Regions from separate parts of the Vreelandella sp. F11 genome, predicted to be linked through region 1. Evidence: predicted binding sites of a transcription regulator. Region 1 holds the regulator's gene; the other holds the start of a gene.

Region 1 (7,956 bases):
TCTCAATAGTGGCGTTGAGCGTGAAGCGTGCCCGCTCGACCTGGCTCCCACCAGCTCCACCACCGCTGCTCTCGCCCTGGGCGATGCACTGGCGGTTGCATTACTGGAAGCACGCGGCTTTACCGCTGAAGATTTCGCTCTTTCCCACCCTGGCGGTAGCTTAGGTAAGCGCCTGTTACTGCGCGTTAGGGATCTAATGCACGACGGTGCGCGACTACCCCAGGTCGCACTGGGAAGCCCATTACGCGATGCGTTACTGGAGATCACCCGGCAGGGGCTTGGCTTTACCTGCGTGGTGGATAGCGATGGGCGCCTCGCCGGGGTCTACACCGATGGCGACCTGCGACGCACGCTGGATCAGTTCCATAATCTGCGCGATGTGCGCGTTGACGACGTTATGACCCGGCCAGGTAAACGCATCGGCCCAGACATCCTGGCAGCCGAAGCGGTACGCATCATGGAGGAGAGCCGTATTACCGCGCTCGCGGTGGTCGATGAACAACAGCGCCCTATTGGGGCTCTACATATGCATGACCTGCTCGCCAGCGGCGTTATTTAATCTACCGGCGTTTTACTCCGCCTGGCTTTACGAATTTACTGATATGGAGGCTCTATGTCCCTACCTGCTGCGCTACTTGATCGTCTCCGCCGTGTACGCCTTTTGGCGCTGGATGTTGACGGCGTACTCACTGATGGCCGTCTCTACTTTCAGGCCGATGGAATCGAAATCAAGGCATTCCATACCCAGGATGGTCATGGGCTAAAACTACTCAAACGCGTTGGCGTGCATGTAGCGCTGGTTACCGGTCGTGATTCACCTATGGTAAGTCAACGCGCTGCTGCCTTGGGCATCGACCATGTCCATCAAGGCTGTGAGGACAAACTGGCGACCCTGCGCGGGCTTTGCCAGCGCCTCGATATCGAGCTGGAGCAGGTGGCCTATTGTGGTGACGATCTACCCGACCTAGCGGCCATTAAGCGTTGCGGTGTCGGTATTACCGTCCCTAATGCACCGGATTATATGCATACTCACGCCGACTGGATCACCGAGCGTCTGGGTGGCCACGGTGCAGTGCGCGAAATCTGCGATACGCTGCTTGAATCCCAAGGGCACTGGGGCGCGGTGCTTGACACCTACCTCCACGGCCGCACGTAAATGATTAAGCGCTTTAAAGTGCATATCTGGTTAGCTGGGCTGGTCATAGCGCTGGGGGCTCTACTGGTATGGCTTGACCCCCGCGGGCCGCAAGACACCAGCATCGATCCAGAAGCGCAGGCTCAAGAGCCAGGCCACGTATTGGAAAATGCTGAAATCACTCTATTTGGTGATAATGGCAACGTCCTGCAGTCGCTGAAAACCCCGCGCCTTATCCATACGCCTCAGCAAAGCGAAACCTGGACAGAAGAGCCCGAAGCGCTGCTTTACGACAATGAGGATCGTCAATGGCTGGCTAGCGCGGATGTAGGCACGCTCAATACCGCCACCCAGTCGCTGCTGCTGTCAGGCTCGGCACGTTTGATAGCACCCGATGAAGGTTGGCAGCTAGATACCGAGCTATTGCATTATGATGGGGTAACTCAGCATGCCTGGAGTGATACACCGGTCATGCTGCAGCAACCGCCCCAGCAAATGAGTGCTTCACGTATGGACGTGTGGCTTAACGATAGCCGGGTTCGCCTAACGGATAATGTACGCGGTACACACCCCCCGGCCAAGCAATCTAGAGAGGAGTCGCCATGAAAGCACTTGTTTACACCGCCCTTTTTGCGCTCGCGATGCCGCTAACAGCGCTGGCCCAAACCTCACAGCAGGCGCCTATTGAAGTAGAGGCCGACCGCTTGGATCTCGACCAACGGGCGGGTACCGCCGTTTATAGTGGAGACGTGGACATTCGCCAGGGCGAAATGCAGCTGCAGGGCGAGCGGGTAGAGATCAAACGTAACGAGGCTGGTGAGCTCTCAACAGCAACAGCCACCGGTGAGCGCGCCTATCTGCGCCATCAGGGTGAAGGCCAGGACGGCCCCACCGAGGGTTGGGCACGGCGGATCATTTATCACGTTGCGGAACGCCGCGTCGAGTTGATTGACCAAGCCGAATTGACCCAACAAGAGGATAAATTTACCGGCGGGCGTCTTGAGTATTTTATTGACCGTGAAGTGATTCAAGCACGCTCTGACGTTGACGGCAGCGAGCCCCAGCGCATTCGAATGACCCTTCAGCCTGAACAATAGGGAGCCAAGCTGTGGCCACTGCTGACACTGCGCCGATCAAAACCCTTTATGCCCACCACCTGGCTAAAAGCTACAAACGGCGTCGGGTGGTTAAAGATATTAACCTAGAGATCTGCCAAGGCAGCGTTGTGGGCCTACTTGGCCCGAATGGTGCAGGCAAAACCACCTCGTTCTATATGATTGTCGGGCTGGTAAAATCCGATGCTGGCAAAGTAGGCATCGATGATGTGGACTTAACCCGCGCCCCCATGCACGAACGCGCCGCGGCGGGCATCGGCTACCTCCCTCAAGAGGCGTCTATTTTCCGCAAACTTTCGGTTGCCGATAATATTATGGCAATCCTCGAAACCCGCAAAGAGCTTAATCGCAGCGAGCGGGAGCAGCGCCTGGAAGCGCTGCTCGAAGACTTTCATATCACTCATATTCGCGACAATCTAGGCATGAGCCTTTCAGGCGGTGAGCGCAGGCGAGTCGAAATAGCCCGCTCGCTCGCCACCGAACCCGCTTTTATTTTACTGGATGAGCCCTTTGCGGGCGTAGACCCCATTTCGGTAGGCGAGATTAAAACCATCATCCGTGCGTTGAAGCAGCGCCATATCGGTGTACTGATCACCGACCACAACGTGCGTGAAACCCTGGATATTTGCGATATTGCGTATATCGTCGGTGATGGGCAAATCATTGCCAGCGGCTCACCAAGTGCCATTCTCGATAATCAGAAGGTCAGAGACGTATATCTGGGTGCTGATTTTCGCCTTTAAACTAATCAACTGTGCCTACAATCACCACCTGCCCATAAACCTATTTTTTGGCTCTGTAAATAGCGCTCTGCAACAACTTTACTACCAATGGCATGCTTATTGCACTTGCACCAGGCACTCACTCGCACTAGTGTGGAGCCTTCTGATTAACGAGTGGTTCTCAGATGGTCATGAAAGCTTCTCTCCAACTGCGTATCGGCACACAGCTGACCATGACGCCCCAGTTGCAACAAGCGATTGCGCTGTTGCAACTCTCGACGCTGGATCTTCGTCAAGAAATTCAGCAGGCTCTAGATGCCAATCCCATGCTGGAGCAGGAGGATGAATTTAGTGAGCAGGCTGTCAGCGAGCCTAAGGAAGAAGAGTGGTCAGAGAGCATCCCTACGGAGCTCTCGGTAGATAGCGACTGGTCCGATACCTATCAAGATATGGGTAGCCAGGGAGGTAGCAGCAGCGAAGGCCCCGATTTTGAACGCCAAGCGGCCGGACAGAGCCTACATGGGCACCTGCTGTGGCAACTTGCCATGACCGACTTCAGCGCCCGCGAGCAGCTTGTCGCGGAGAGCCTAATCGACGCACTAGATGCAAACGGCTACCTGACTCAGCCACTTAACGATATCCGTGAAGGCCTACGAGCCCAGGGTATTGATGGGCTTAGTCAGCGGGAAGTGGAAACCACACTGCTTAAGCTGCAGCAGTTTGAGCCAACCGGCATATTTGCCCGCGACTTGCGTGAATGCCTAATGCTGCAGCTTGCCGCTCTTCCCGACGATACGCCGCTGCTGGTACCCGCCCGCCGCCTAGTGCGTCAGTTTCTTGAAGCGCTCGGCAAGGATGACATGCGCCTGCTGAAACGCCGCCTAGGGCTCGACGACGAACAGTTGGCCGATGTCATTCTACTGATTCGCAGCCTGGATCCTCGCCCAGGCAGCGCCTACGGCGACACCGACGACAGCTATGTGACCCCCGACCTAGTCGTCCGCCACGATAACGAAGGCTGGCATTTGGAGCTCAACCCTGAGGCCCTACCACGGCTGCGTATTCAGCCCGACTACGCCAGCCTGATTAAGCGTGCGGACAAAAGCGATGACAACCAGTTTCTCAAAGAGCACCTCCAGGAAGCGCGCTGGCTGATCAAGAGTCTCTCCAGCCGTAACGATACGCTGCTGCGGGTGGGTCGTGAAATCATCACCCGTCAGATTGGCTTTTTAGAGCACGGCGAAGAGGCCATGAAGCCGCTGATACTGGCAGATATCGCTGAAGCCGTTGAGATGCACGAATCGACTATCTCACGGGTAACGACGCAGAAATATATTCATACCCCACGCGGTGTATTTGAGCTCAAGTACTTTTTCTCCAGCCAAGTGAGCAGCCAGGATGGCGACAGCCACTCCAGTACCGCCATCCGCGCGCGGCTCAAAAAACTCATTCAAGAGGAGCCCCCTGGCAAACCGCTTTCTGACAGCCGCTTAGTCACGCTATTAGGCGAAGGGGGGGTGCAGGTAGCGCGTCGCACGGTGGCTAAATACCGCGAAGCCATGGGCATCCCCTCCTCCAGCGAACGGCGCCGTTTACGCTAGACCCTGATGCCGTTTAAGGGAAACTCTCGACAAGGGCTTTGCAACGCGGCAAAAAGGGTTACAATCGAAGTACAGTCCGATGGATAAGGAGTACGTCAATGCAAGTTAATATCACTGGTCATCACGTAGAACTGACTGACGCCTTGCGTGACTATGTCAACGAAAAACTTGAGCGTGTAGAGCGCCACTACGACAATATAACCACGGTGCAAGTCACCTTATCAGTGGAGAAAGAGCGCCAGCAGGCCGCCTGTACGCTGCACGCCGCAGGCGCGGATTTACATGCGGAAGCCATGGACAGTGATATGTACGCCGCTATCGATGCCCTAGCGGACAAAATCGACCGTCAACTCGTTAAACATAAGGAAAAAGCACAAGCTCGCGCCCAAGGCGCAGGCGTGCGTTAATTCAATGACGTTGGAAACCATACTCCCCCCGGAACGCGTTCTGTTTGACGTACCCGGGGGCAGCAAAAAAAGGGTGCTGGAGTTTTACAGCACCTTTATTGCCCAAAATATTCCCAGCCTGGACAGCCAAGAAGTGTTTAGCCGTTTAATCGGCCGTGAGCGCTTGGGCAGTACGGGTATTGGTAACGGTGTGGCTATCCCCCATGCGCGTAGCCCCCACTGCACAGCCCCTATCGCTGGCTTTTTAAAACTGTCAGAAGCGATTGATTTCGACGCTATCGACGGCGACCCGGTAGACCTGGTGTTTGTTCTGCTGGTGCCCGAAGAAGCAGATGACACGCACCTCTCACTGCTTGGCCAAGTAGCCACCATCATGAATGATGCGGACACACGCCAGCAACTGCGTAAAACGGCCAGTCAACGTGAACTTCTTGAGCTCATCACCGCCAAAATTCGTGAGCAATCAGCAGCCTAATCGATCTTAAAGTCTGCTTGAGGCTCATCGCGGCAGGTTTATTTTTGGCTCGCCCCCTTCAAATGCAGCATGGCCAAGGCAGAGAGACTCTATGCAACTGGTGATCATTAGCGGCCGCTCCGGGTCAGGTAAATCCATCGCTCTGCAGGCGCTGGAAGATCTTGGCTACTACGCGATTGATAACCTTCCCGCTATGTTGCTGGGATCGCTGGTGGACGAAATACGCGACCAGGGTGACCGCACCCATTTGGCGGTCAGCATTGATGCCCGTAATTTGCCAGGCGCGCTAGAGCGCCTGCCCGCTTTGTTGGAAGAGCTACGCCAGCGTAAAATCGACTTCCAGGTTATCTACCTGACCACCGATGCGCGCATACTGCTCGAGCGCTACTCCGCTACTCGGCGACGCCATCCGCTGACCCGGGATAGTGAGATGACGCTGGAAGAGGCGATCAACAAAGAAGAGGAGACGCTGGAGGATATTCGCGATCTGGCCGATCTGTTGATCGATACATCTCGTTTATCGGTGCACGATTTACGCCGTCGCATTACCGACCAGGTCGCGCATCAGCGGAGCGATAAGCTTACGCTGACACTCGAGTCGTTTGGTTACAAACGCGGCGTGCCGTTAGACGCTGACTTGGTTTTCGATGTGCGCTGCCTGCCGAACCCTTATTGGGATCCGACGCTGCGCCAGTTCACAGGTCGCGACGCTGACATTGTGGCTTTTCTAAGCAGCTACCCGATCGTTGACGCCATGAGCAATGACATTCTGGGCTGGCTGGAGCGTTGGCTACCCGCTTACCAAAATAGCCAGCGTAGCTACATGACCATCGCGATTGGCTGCACCGGTGGCCAACACCGTTCGGTTTACATGGTCGAGAAGTTAGCGGAAAAGTTGGCTCCCTGCATGGGCGAAGTACAACTGCGCCACCGCGAGCTGGGGTTACACTACACCTTAAGCAAGCAGTCAGCCGCCACCCTCGTCAGCTCTGCTCCAACTAACGAGCGACCAGAGACCTCTTAAACGCGTCTATCCATTAATGACACCACTCGGCGAAAAGGAACCAGGGTGCCAGAACGAACACTCACACTCACCAATCAACGCGGGCTACACGCTCGCGCGGCGACAAAACTGGTCAAATGCGGTCAACAGTTTTCGGCTAAAATACATGTTTACAAGCAGAATCAGGTCGCTGACGCCGCCAACATCATGTCGTTGCTGATGCTGGCAGCCCCTTGCGGTACAGAGCTGAAGATCAATGCCGAAGGCGATGATGCCGAACAGGCGCTTGAAGCGATTCAAGCGCTGTTCGACGCCCGCTTTGAGGAGGATCAGTAGCCGTATAGCTTGTGCTTGCTAGTCCCCCGCCACGGTCATGGCATCAATCAACCAGCTACCCGTGTGAACACTGCCGCGGGTATCGGTGTCATCACCAATGCCGACGAGGCCAGTGAACATCCGCTCCAGGTTACCGGCAATGGTGAACTCTTCAACGGGGTACTGCACCTTCCCGTTTTCGATCCAAAAGCCTGCGGCCCCCCGGGAGTAATCGCCGGTGACGCCGTTGACGCCCTGCCCCATCAGTTCCGTCACCCAAATCCCCCGCCCCATCTCCTGCAGCAGACTTTCGCGTGATTGCAGTGGCGCCGCCAAACGCACATTACGCGCTCCTCCGGCATTGCCAGTGGTATGCATGCCAAGGCGACGAGCACTGTAGGAAGAGAGCATATAGCTGGCAATGCGTCCCTGGTCGATAAAGCGATTATTACGCGTTTGCACGCCCTCACCATCAAACGGCGAGCTGGCCATGGCGCCAATTTCCATCGGTCGCTCTTCTAGGCTAAACCAGTCCGGAAACAGCGGTGTGCCGAGCCGGTCACACAAAAACGAGGCCTGACGGTAGAGCGCACCACCAGCCAATCCACTGAGAAGGTGACCGATTAACCCGCTGGCCAGCGAGGGGTCAAACAGCACCGGGAAGGTGCCCGTGGGTGGGCGTTTAGCGCCAAGCCTGCGCAGCGTGCGAACTGCGGCTTCGCGCCCTACCTCCGCGGGGTCACGCAGCGCCTTGGGGTCGCGGGCAGAAGTGTAGTCGTAGTCGCGCTGCATACCGCTGGCGTCTTGAGCTATCAGCATGCACGAAAGTGAGTGGCTACTGCCCTTTTGGGTACCTAAAAAGCCGTGGCTATTGGCATAAACGCGCACCCCTTCGCCACTGGAAAGAGACGCGCCATCTGACTGGGAGATACCTTCTACGTCACGCCCCGCCTGCTCACAGGCAAGCGCCAGCTCGATCGCCTCGTCCGTAGTGAGCGCCCAGGGGTAGTGCACTTTAAGATCGGGCAGCTCGGTGGCCATCAGCGCGGCATCGGCCAGCCCTGCGGCCTTATCTTCACCGGTATAGCGGGCAATCGAGAGCGCTTTCTCTACGGCGGCCTGAATCGAGGCACTACTGGCATCAGTGGAAGAAGCGCTGCCTTTACGCTGGCCCACGTAAAGC
Region 2 (7,956 bases), 350 kb from region 1:
CTGTACTCAAAGAACTGGATCCCGAGAACACAGTAGCCCCTTTCTCCGCCGTCGCTAAACGGCGGTCATCTCGCCCCCACCAGTAGGCCACCCCCTCAGCCCAGCCGGTCGGCCCTGTTGCGTCCGTGCGATAGAGGGAAGCGTTGTGGGGCTCTACGGCTAGTTCGTGGCAACCACGGATGACGACCGCTTGATCGACGGCTTCAAGCATAGTGATATCGTTTGGCCCATCCCCCAATCCTAGCGAAATAGGCGTTCGCCCCCTCAATGCCGTAAAACGTTTAACCAGCCACTCGACGGCACTGCCTTTATCCGCGGAGAGTCCCATCACATGCCAAAAACGTCCGCCTTGAGTAAGCTGTAGACCATCTCCTTCCAGAGCGGCGCGAAACGAGGCCAGCGCCACCTCGCTGTCATGCCACAGCAAAGGCTCACTGCCTTCACGCTGCCGTGCATCCCGGGCGCGAACCGCGTCAAGCCCGGTAAGCTCCATCACCTCTGGCACACTTAGCTCACCCATGCGGGTAAAGCGAATATTTAGACGCTCTCGCCACACTTTCAGTCGAGCACGAATAAAGCCAATATCCACACCTGGATGTTTGATAACGACGCCATCACGACCACTTCCTGGGCGGTCTAAGCGTGCATGACACCAGCCTGGCGGCAGCCCAATCACCGCACCGTTTTCCGCAATAAAGGGGGTTGCCGTGAGGCCTAAAGCTTCGCGCAGTGGTATCAATTCGGCACGGGTTTTACTGGTTACCGGAATCACCGGCACCCCCATCTGCTTTAAGCGGGCAAGCCAGGGAGCAGCGGGGCTGAAATCGTAACTGTGGTGATCGAGCAGCGAACCATCCAAATCGGTCACTATTAGCCGTGGCTGCAGAGCGGGATCAACTGAAGGGGTTGACGCTGCCGAAAGCGTTGATGGGGAAAGACGGGCGGATTCAGGCATGGCACTTCCTCTCTTCGGCCTTAACATTTCGTTAAAACGTCATGTCTCAAACACCTCAATAGCTATAGCTATAGCTAGCCAGTGTCGACTATAGAAAGCATAGCAATTCATAAGCCAAAAAAGAGAAGTGTCAACTCAACAGGGGGTTACAGGCCCTTTTAAGGGATAAATAACCCCGAATATTCTCAAGCACCAAAAAGAGGCAGCCTAAGTGCACCAAATAAGTGCAGGAGAGATCAAAGAAGAGAAAATAAAGCGATAAAAAAACGTTACAGCCCTTGGCAACGCCTCATAAATAGCTATACTGAAATTGTACCCACTGGTGATCCTGTACACCCCTCACCTGATGCCAGTGGGCTGCAGTGAGCCAAGCCCTTTGATGCCCGCCTCCCCCGGCGGGCTTTTTTATTTGATGGCTATGGAGGTACATCAATATGGGTTACTCGACGTGAATCACCACCTCAACCCGCCGGTTACGCGCACGGCCTTCCGCAGTAGCATTGCTTTCAAGTGGCTTTGTGGCCGCCAGTCCTACGGCGCGTAGTCGCTCGGCATCGACTCCCGCGGCCTCCAGTGCTTCCACAATGGCAATCGCGCGGGCGCTAGATAATGCCCAGTTAGACGAGAACTCATCGGTACTAATCGTCTGGCTATCAGAATGGCCCTCAACCCACACTTCGCCATCATAGCGCTGAATAGTTTCCAGCAAACTGCCCACTAGTGATGACCCGTCATCGGTTAGTTCAGCCGTTGCCGAAGGAAACAGCAGTTGATCCTGCACACGAAGGCTGATCCCCTCGGCCACCCGTGAGACTTCAACCCCTTCAAGATCGGGCAGATAGGCAGACTCTTCTACGCGTTCTGAAAGCGCCTGATTTAGCGCAAGTGCCCCCGAGACTGACTCATCGCTCACTGCTTCTACATTCACCGGGGGACGGTCAGTCAACACCACCATGTAGTCAGCTAAGGGGGATGTAAAATCATCGCTGCCCGCGGGCATCAATAGTTTTGGTAAAGTAATAATCGGCTCAGCGGGCGGCAGTGGTGCTGCCAAAAGCGGTGGAACACCGACACTGACGCGTCGTGGAAGATCAGCCAATGTTGGCAAGCCAGCCACACCGAGTGCTGCACTAACGGCCATGGGACTCAACCCTGCCCCACTCCACCCAGGGATGCTCGCACGCTCCTGATTTACTTGAGCCAAAGAGTCAGGCAAGGGTACTCCCAAAGTAGACGATAATGTGACAGCGTCCTCACTCACACTTTCCGCCTGGTTCAACTGAGGGATAATCGGCCCAGCAGCGGCGATAATGACCACAAAGAGAGCCACCAACAAGGTCATGATATCGAGATAGCTGATCATCCAACCACTACCACTATCACTTTCATAATAGGCCGACATTAACGAATCGTGGCGCGGGCCGCCGCGATGATCTTCAAGCATTGGTATTATCGCTCATTAAAGTTTTTAACCTCGTGGCCGATCTAGCTAAATATGACGAACTAGGCTTATCCAGCTAGTCATGCCCAATCAAGTGCTTATAATTAGTCACATAGAGCTAGGTACGTCAAAATTAAGTACGCTGAACAAAGTACGTCGAATTAGGCGTGGCAAGCTAAGCATGGCGAACAGTCTATCAAAAGCCGTTTTGTAGCGAAAAAGGAACCAGCAGGTGCGTACTCGTCCCAAATTATTTCCATTATCCATTTGCATTCGCCCTGTAAGCTTGGGGCTGGCAAGCTTAATGCTCAGCGGCTGCTTTTATGCCAACACCTCTCAAGCGCCGATCGCCACGACCTACCCCTATACTGAACAGCAGCGTATGCAGGCTGCTCACCACTGGGATGTGCTGGCCCGCCATGAAGCTACCAGCATTTTGCAACGCGAGCGTGTTCGCAATCGCGACTTGCACATTAGCGAGCCCAACAGTGAAGCACTGCACGCCTACAGCGGCGGTGAATTTGGCCGCGGCTTTCGCGCGCTACTGACCAGCGAGCTGGTCTCACGGGGCGCAAACCTCACCACCGTCCCGACTGCGAACAGTGCCAACATTACCTTTGATGTAGAAGTCGTCGAACACCGAGATCGTGGTTTTATCCGCCCCCCCGTCGGTGCTTTTACCGCTCTCACCGCGGGTATCGCCGTGGCCACCATTCCCTATAACCAGTGGGCCGAACCTGCTCTTGGGTTAATCCCAGCAGGCATGCTTGCCGATACCACCAGCGGCAGCTGGACGCACACCGGTGACGAAGAGATCATCGTGACCACACAAATCATCGATGGCGAACGAATTCTCTACTCTTCATCCAACATTTACTACATCAATGCCGGTGATCGTCGTCAATATGCCCCTCACCGTGTGCCTCAGGCACCTACCACACCCTCCGTTCCCCTTACTGATACGTGGTAACTTCATGCTGATGACACTTTTAGCTACTTGGCGCGCTCGCTCTATCAACCATGCTGCCCGTGGAGTGGCCATGGTTATGGCGCTACTTTTATTGGCTGGCTGCAGTACGCTGGGTAATGCTAACAACCGAGCGGTCGAACCGGAACCCGATCTCTCCGAATTGGTTCATGCCGCTGCTGAACAGATGGTTGCCAGCAACCCAGAGCTCACGCGCTATAGCCCCATGATTGCTGCCACCTTTGTGAGCATCGACAATCTAAGTCAGTCATCTACGCTTGGGCGTATCAGCTCTGAAATTATGGCCTCAGCACTGGCTCGCCAGGGTATGCAGGTACGCGAAGTCAAAATGCGCGACAGCATGTTTATCGAAGAGAGCGTGGGGGAACTGATTCTTTCACGGCAAGTTCAGCGTTTAACCGCTCAGCACAACGCCCGCTCAATTTTAATGGGCACCTATGCTCAGGGTCAGGACTACGTCTATGTAAGTGCTCGGGTCGTGCGTGCAGGTGATGCGATGGTACTCGGCAGCGCCGATTTCCGGCTGCCGCTCAATAACAACACCCGCAGCTTGTTAGAGGGCCAAGGGGGGTGGTGATACTCCCTAGCGTGCCCCTACTATACAGCCAGTAGTGTTATTGGCTGCTTGGTATTTTTAACGCAATACTCAAATTTATCGCTGTGAAAGCTGAATTCAAATAAAGAAGGCCCTGCAATTCACAGGGCCTTCTTAAAATTAGCTAACAACCAATTTACTTATAAACCGGCAGTTTCGCGCAGACCTCGGCAACTTTATCCAGCACCTGGGCTTCGACGGTGCTGGTATCTTCGCCTTTGGCCAGTACATCAAGAATGTCACAGATCCAGCCGGCTAGCTCGGTGCACTCCTGCTCACCGAAGCCGCGAGTGGTCACCGCTGGGGTGCCAATGCGCAGGCCGGAGGTAACAAACGGGCTTTGCGGGTCGTTAGGCACAGCATTCTTGTTCACGGTGATATGGGCGCGACCCAGCGCCGCATCCGCATCTTTACCCGTTACGCCCTGCTTAATCAGTGAAAGCAGGAAAAGGTGGTCTTCGGTGCCACCAGAGACGATGTCGTAACCGCGGTCAATAAACACTTTGGCCATGGCTTTGGCGTTTTTAACTACCTGCTGCTGGTAGGTTTTAAACTCTGGCGCCATGGCTTCTTTAAAGCAGATTGCCTTAGCGGCAATGACGTGCATCAAGGGGCCGCCCTGACCACCGGGGAAAACCGCTGACTGCAGCTTTTTCTCAATATCTGCGTCGTTTTCCGCTGAGAGAATCACGCCGCTGCGGGGGCCGCGCAGAGTTTTATGCGTAGTGGAGGTGACCACGTGGGCATGGGGCAAGGGGCTGGGGTAAACGCCCGCAGCAACCAGACCTGAGACGTGAGCCATATCGACTAGTAAGTAAGCACCCACTTCATCGGCGATTTCGCGGAACTTGGCCCAATCAACGATTTGTGAATAGGCTGAGAAGCCGGCGATGATCATTTTGGGTTTGTGCTCACGGGCAAGCTGGGCCACTTGCTCGTAATCGATCAGCTCTTGCTCATTCAAGCCATACTGAATGGCATTGTAGTGCTTGCCCGAGAAATTAGGTTTGGCACCGTGGGTTAGGTGGCCACCTGCATCCAGGCTCATACCTAAAATCGTATCGCCGGGCTTAACGAGCGCCTGGAACACCGCGCTGTTAGCTTGCGAACCCGAGTGGGGCTGAACGTTTACGTAGGTAGCGCCGAATAGTTCTTTGGCGTAATCGATGGCCAGGTTCTCAGCGATATCAACGAATTCACAACCTCCGTAGTAGCGCTTACCAGGATAACCTTCGGCGTATTTGTTGGTCAGTTGGCTGCCCTGAGCTTCAAGTACGCGGGGGCTGGCGTAGTTTTCGGAAGCGATCAGTTCGATATGGGCTTCCTGGCGCGCCACCTCTTTCTGCATGGCATCAAACAGCACATCATCGAATCCGGCAATTGTCATATCACGGCTGAACATCGGCGGGAACCTCGTAACGAGAAAGGATCATCATGGGAGAAGCGAGGGCGCTATCATAACGCAGCCTGACGCGACTTTCATCGCATCCGCGTCAGGTCGTACATGAGTGTGCTTCATGTTGCCCTGGCCATTAAATACTGACCAAGTGGACAACCAGGCTGACAGAAGAGCTACTCTAATTGGAAAGTAAATCTCAGCTGCTCAGCACTGCCCATAGGATTCATAATCAGTTGATCAAGGGTAAACGGGTTGGGTAGCGCCAAGTTGACGGTTAGCTGTTGGGAATATCCCGCCATGATATCAACCATACCGGTCATTAATTTGGTGACTTGCGGGCCTAGCAGTTGGCCAAACTGCTGGGCTTGGGCCACGGCCTGGGAGATCACCCGCTCTTCGGTAATGCGCTGCTGGGCAGCTATTTCAGCGGTTAAGCGCGGCAACATTCCTTCATCGGAGTAAGCAATAACTACGTTGCCGCCATGCAATGTTGCCGACTCTAACAGTTCGGGGTTGCGTGTTGCCTGCTCGATAGTCGCCCCTTTCGGTAGCGTGACAGGAAGGTTCATGGTGAACTCAAGCCCGGCAGCACCGCTTAACGTCAAGGATCCGTCTGATATCAGCCGGTTGCCCTCATCCGCCTCTTCCCAGTGGGAGTGGCTGCGCCCTTCTGCCCGTAGCTGCCCAGTGCCGCCTGTGAGTACATTGTTCAGACTCTGAATCGCTTCGCGCTCGGCAGAGGGCACAAGGTGAATCAGTTCGGCCACATCGAAATAAGCCCCCTCAAAGCCCGCATCGCCGGTATAGCTGCTGCCGTTAACCCAGAGCCGCTCAAGCAGTACTTGCCAGTTGTCGCCCGTCAGGCTAAAGCCGTTCAGCTCAGCGTGCTCGATACTCTCTGTCCCTGGGTTGTCTAGCCCGACCAGTTGTTCAATGCGAAGATTCGTTAGCGCGAGCTCAGAGGTGATGTCTCTCTCTAGATCCTTGAATTCTGCACTGATCCCCTTTATGTCCAAAAGCTCTAAAGTGCTGCGACTCAACCCTTCCAGAGTGACGTCATCAATGTGAATATAACCTTCCAGAGGAGTATGACTAATCTCTGTTAAAGCACTCTCTGCCGCACCGTCTTCTATCCGTAGCGTGATATCGCTAGCCGTCACGGCGTTGAAAGAGACACTCTCCACCGCCTGATCAAAATCTTCAGAAGAGAACACCGCCCGGGATGGCTGGGGCAACACTAACGTTGCGATACTGAATAGTGGAGCGGCTTGCCCGGCTTCTATCAAGGCTATGCTCTCCATCACTACTTGGTCGGGGTGCTCATAAGCTCCCTCGACGCTATAGCGCTCGAGGGTAATCACATCGCCGTTGGCGTGAGTAATGGCTACATCCTCGGCAATATAGCGTTGCTGTTCACTGTCTTCATAAATACGGCTAAAAGTGAGCCTATCGCCCTCGCCGATCATGCGTTCACGAAGATCCGCCTCAAGTTGCTCGGGCGACGCATTCACCATGCCCGAAAGCAAAAGAGTCGAAAGCCCGATGATAAGGCACCGGGAATCACCGAAGGAATGCATGCCATGATCTCCTTGTAAGATACCTTAAGCATATCATTAAGCTAATAAAAGTGAGTTACCAAGCGAGTTGTTCGGAGGCTTCGTTAAAGCCCCTTGCTTACTTTGCATTTTCCTTCGCCTCCCAAAATACTGTATATTTATACAATATCTTAAGAATCAGGATGCCGACGATGCCGGGCCAGTCAACTCACTTTACGCCAGCCTTGCCGTTAAGCTCTCAGCCGCTGCCTTATTTAACCTTTATGGGCCGCGCTGGTTTTAGCGGCTTTCCTTCGCCTGCTCAGGATTACGAGCCCTGCACGCTGGATCTCAATACACGCCTGGTTAAAAACCCCACTGCGACGTTTTATGTCACCGCCACCGGCGACAGCATGGAAGGCTGGGGTATTTTTGAAGGCGACCTGCTGATTGTTGACCGCAGTATTGAGCCGCGCCTGGGGCATATTTTGGTCGCTATGCTGGAGGGCGAGGCGTTGGTTAAACGCTACGCGCTTTACCGGGGCACACCGCACCTCTGTTCGAGTCACCCAAACTACCCCCCGCTGCCCCTTGAAAGCAGCGACTGCCAGCTTTGGGGCGTAGTGCGTGCCGTTGTGCACGAATATGTACGTTGACACGCTTCTTTGCGCTAACTGGCCTATTTGAGATGAGGGGTGGCGATGATCGGTCTAATCGATGCCAACAACTTCTACGTAAGCTGCGAGCGGGTTTTTCAGCCCGCACTGGAAGGCAGGCCTGTTGGGGTGATGTCAAACAACGACGGCTGCGTGATCGCCCGTTCAGCGGAGTTGAAAGCGCTGGATATTCCCATGGGCACGCCAGCCTTTAAGCTTGAAGGGCTACGCCAGCGCGGAGAGATTCACCTGCTTTCATCCAACTACGAGCTCTACGGCGATATGTCTAGGCGGCTGACTCAACTACTACGCGATGCCTGCCCGGAGGTGGCCCCCTACTCGATAGATGAGATGTTCGTCTATTTAGAAGGCTTTACCCGCAAGCAG

What was found. The regulator sigma-54, encoded in region 1, starts transcription at its own class of promoters, with help from an activator protein. The targets are predictions, from matches to a motif close to TGGCACNNNNNTTGCTNT.
Region 2: ACFIOZ_RS06850 (HAD-IIB family hydrolase) is a predicted target of sigma-54. The motif match lies at 1,055-1,072, and genes of this name have one in related genera.

What each region holds. Positions count from the first base shown of each region.
Region 1 covers NZ_CP170448.1:1,850,089-1,858,044, reverse strand. Annotated here, with positions in the region: gene ACFIOZ_RS08355 (KpsF/GutQ family sugar-phosphate isomerase) at 1-559, shown strand, start outside; gene ACFIOZ_RS08350 (KdsC family phosphatase) at 614-1,156, shown strand; gene lptC (LPS export ABC transporter periplasmic protein LptC) at 1,157-1,741, shown strand; gene lptA (lipopolysaccharide transport periplasmic protein LptA) at 1,738-2,232, shown strand; gene lptB (LPS export ABC transporter ATP-binding protein) at 2,244-2,993, shown strand; gene ACFIOZ_RS08330 (RNA polymerase factor sigma-54) at 3,158-4,573, shown strand; gene hpf (ribosome hibernation-promoting factor, HPF/YfiA family) at 4,672-4,980, shown strand; gene ACFIOZ_RS08320 (PTS sugar transporter subunit IIA) at 4,985-5,455, shown strand; gene rapZ (RNase adapter RapZ) at 5,547-6,479, shown strand; gene ACFIOZ_RS08310 (HPr family phosphocarrier protein) at 6,525-6,794, shown strand; gene pmbA (metalloprotease PmbA) at 6,813-7,956, opposite strand, start outside.
Region 2 covers NZ_CP170448.1:1,503,462-1,511,417, reverse strand. Annotated here, with positions in the region: gene ACFIOZ_RS06850 (HAD-IIB family hydrolase) at 1-955, opposite strand, end outside; gene ACFIOZ_RS06845 (OmpA family protein) at 1,395-2,399, opposite strand; gene ACFIOZ_RS06840 (hypothetical protein) at 2,701-3,366, shown strand; gene ACFIOZ_RS06835 (FlgO family outer membrane protein) at 3,371-3,961, shown strand; gene glyA (serine hydroxymethyltransferase) at 4,116-5,381, opposite strand; gene ACFIOZ_RS06825 (hypothetical protein) at 5,552-6,955, opposite strand; gene ACFIOZ_RS06820 (LexA family protein) at 7,126-7,569, shown strand; gene ACFIOZ_RS06815 (Y-family DNA polymerase) at 7,615-7,956, shown strand, end outside.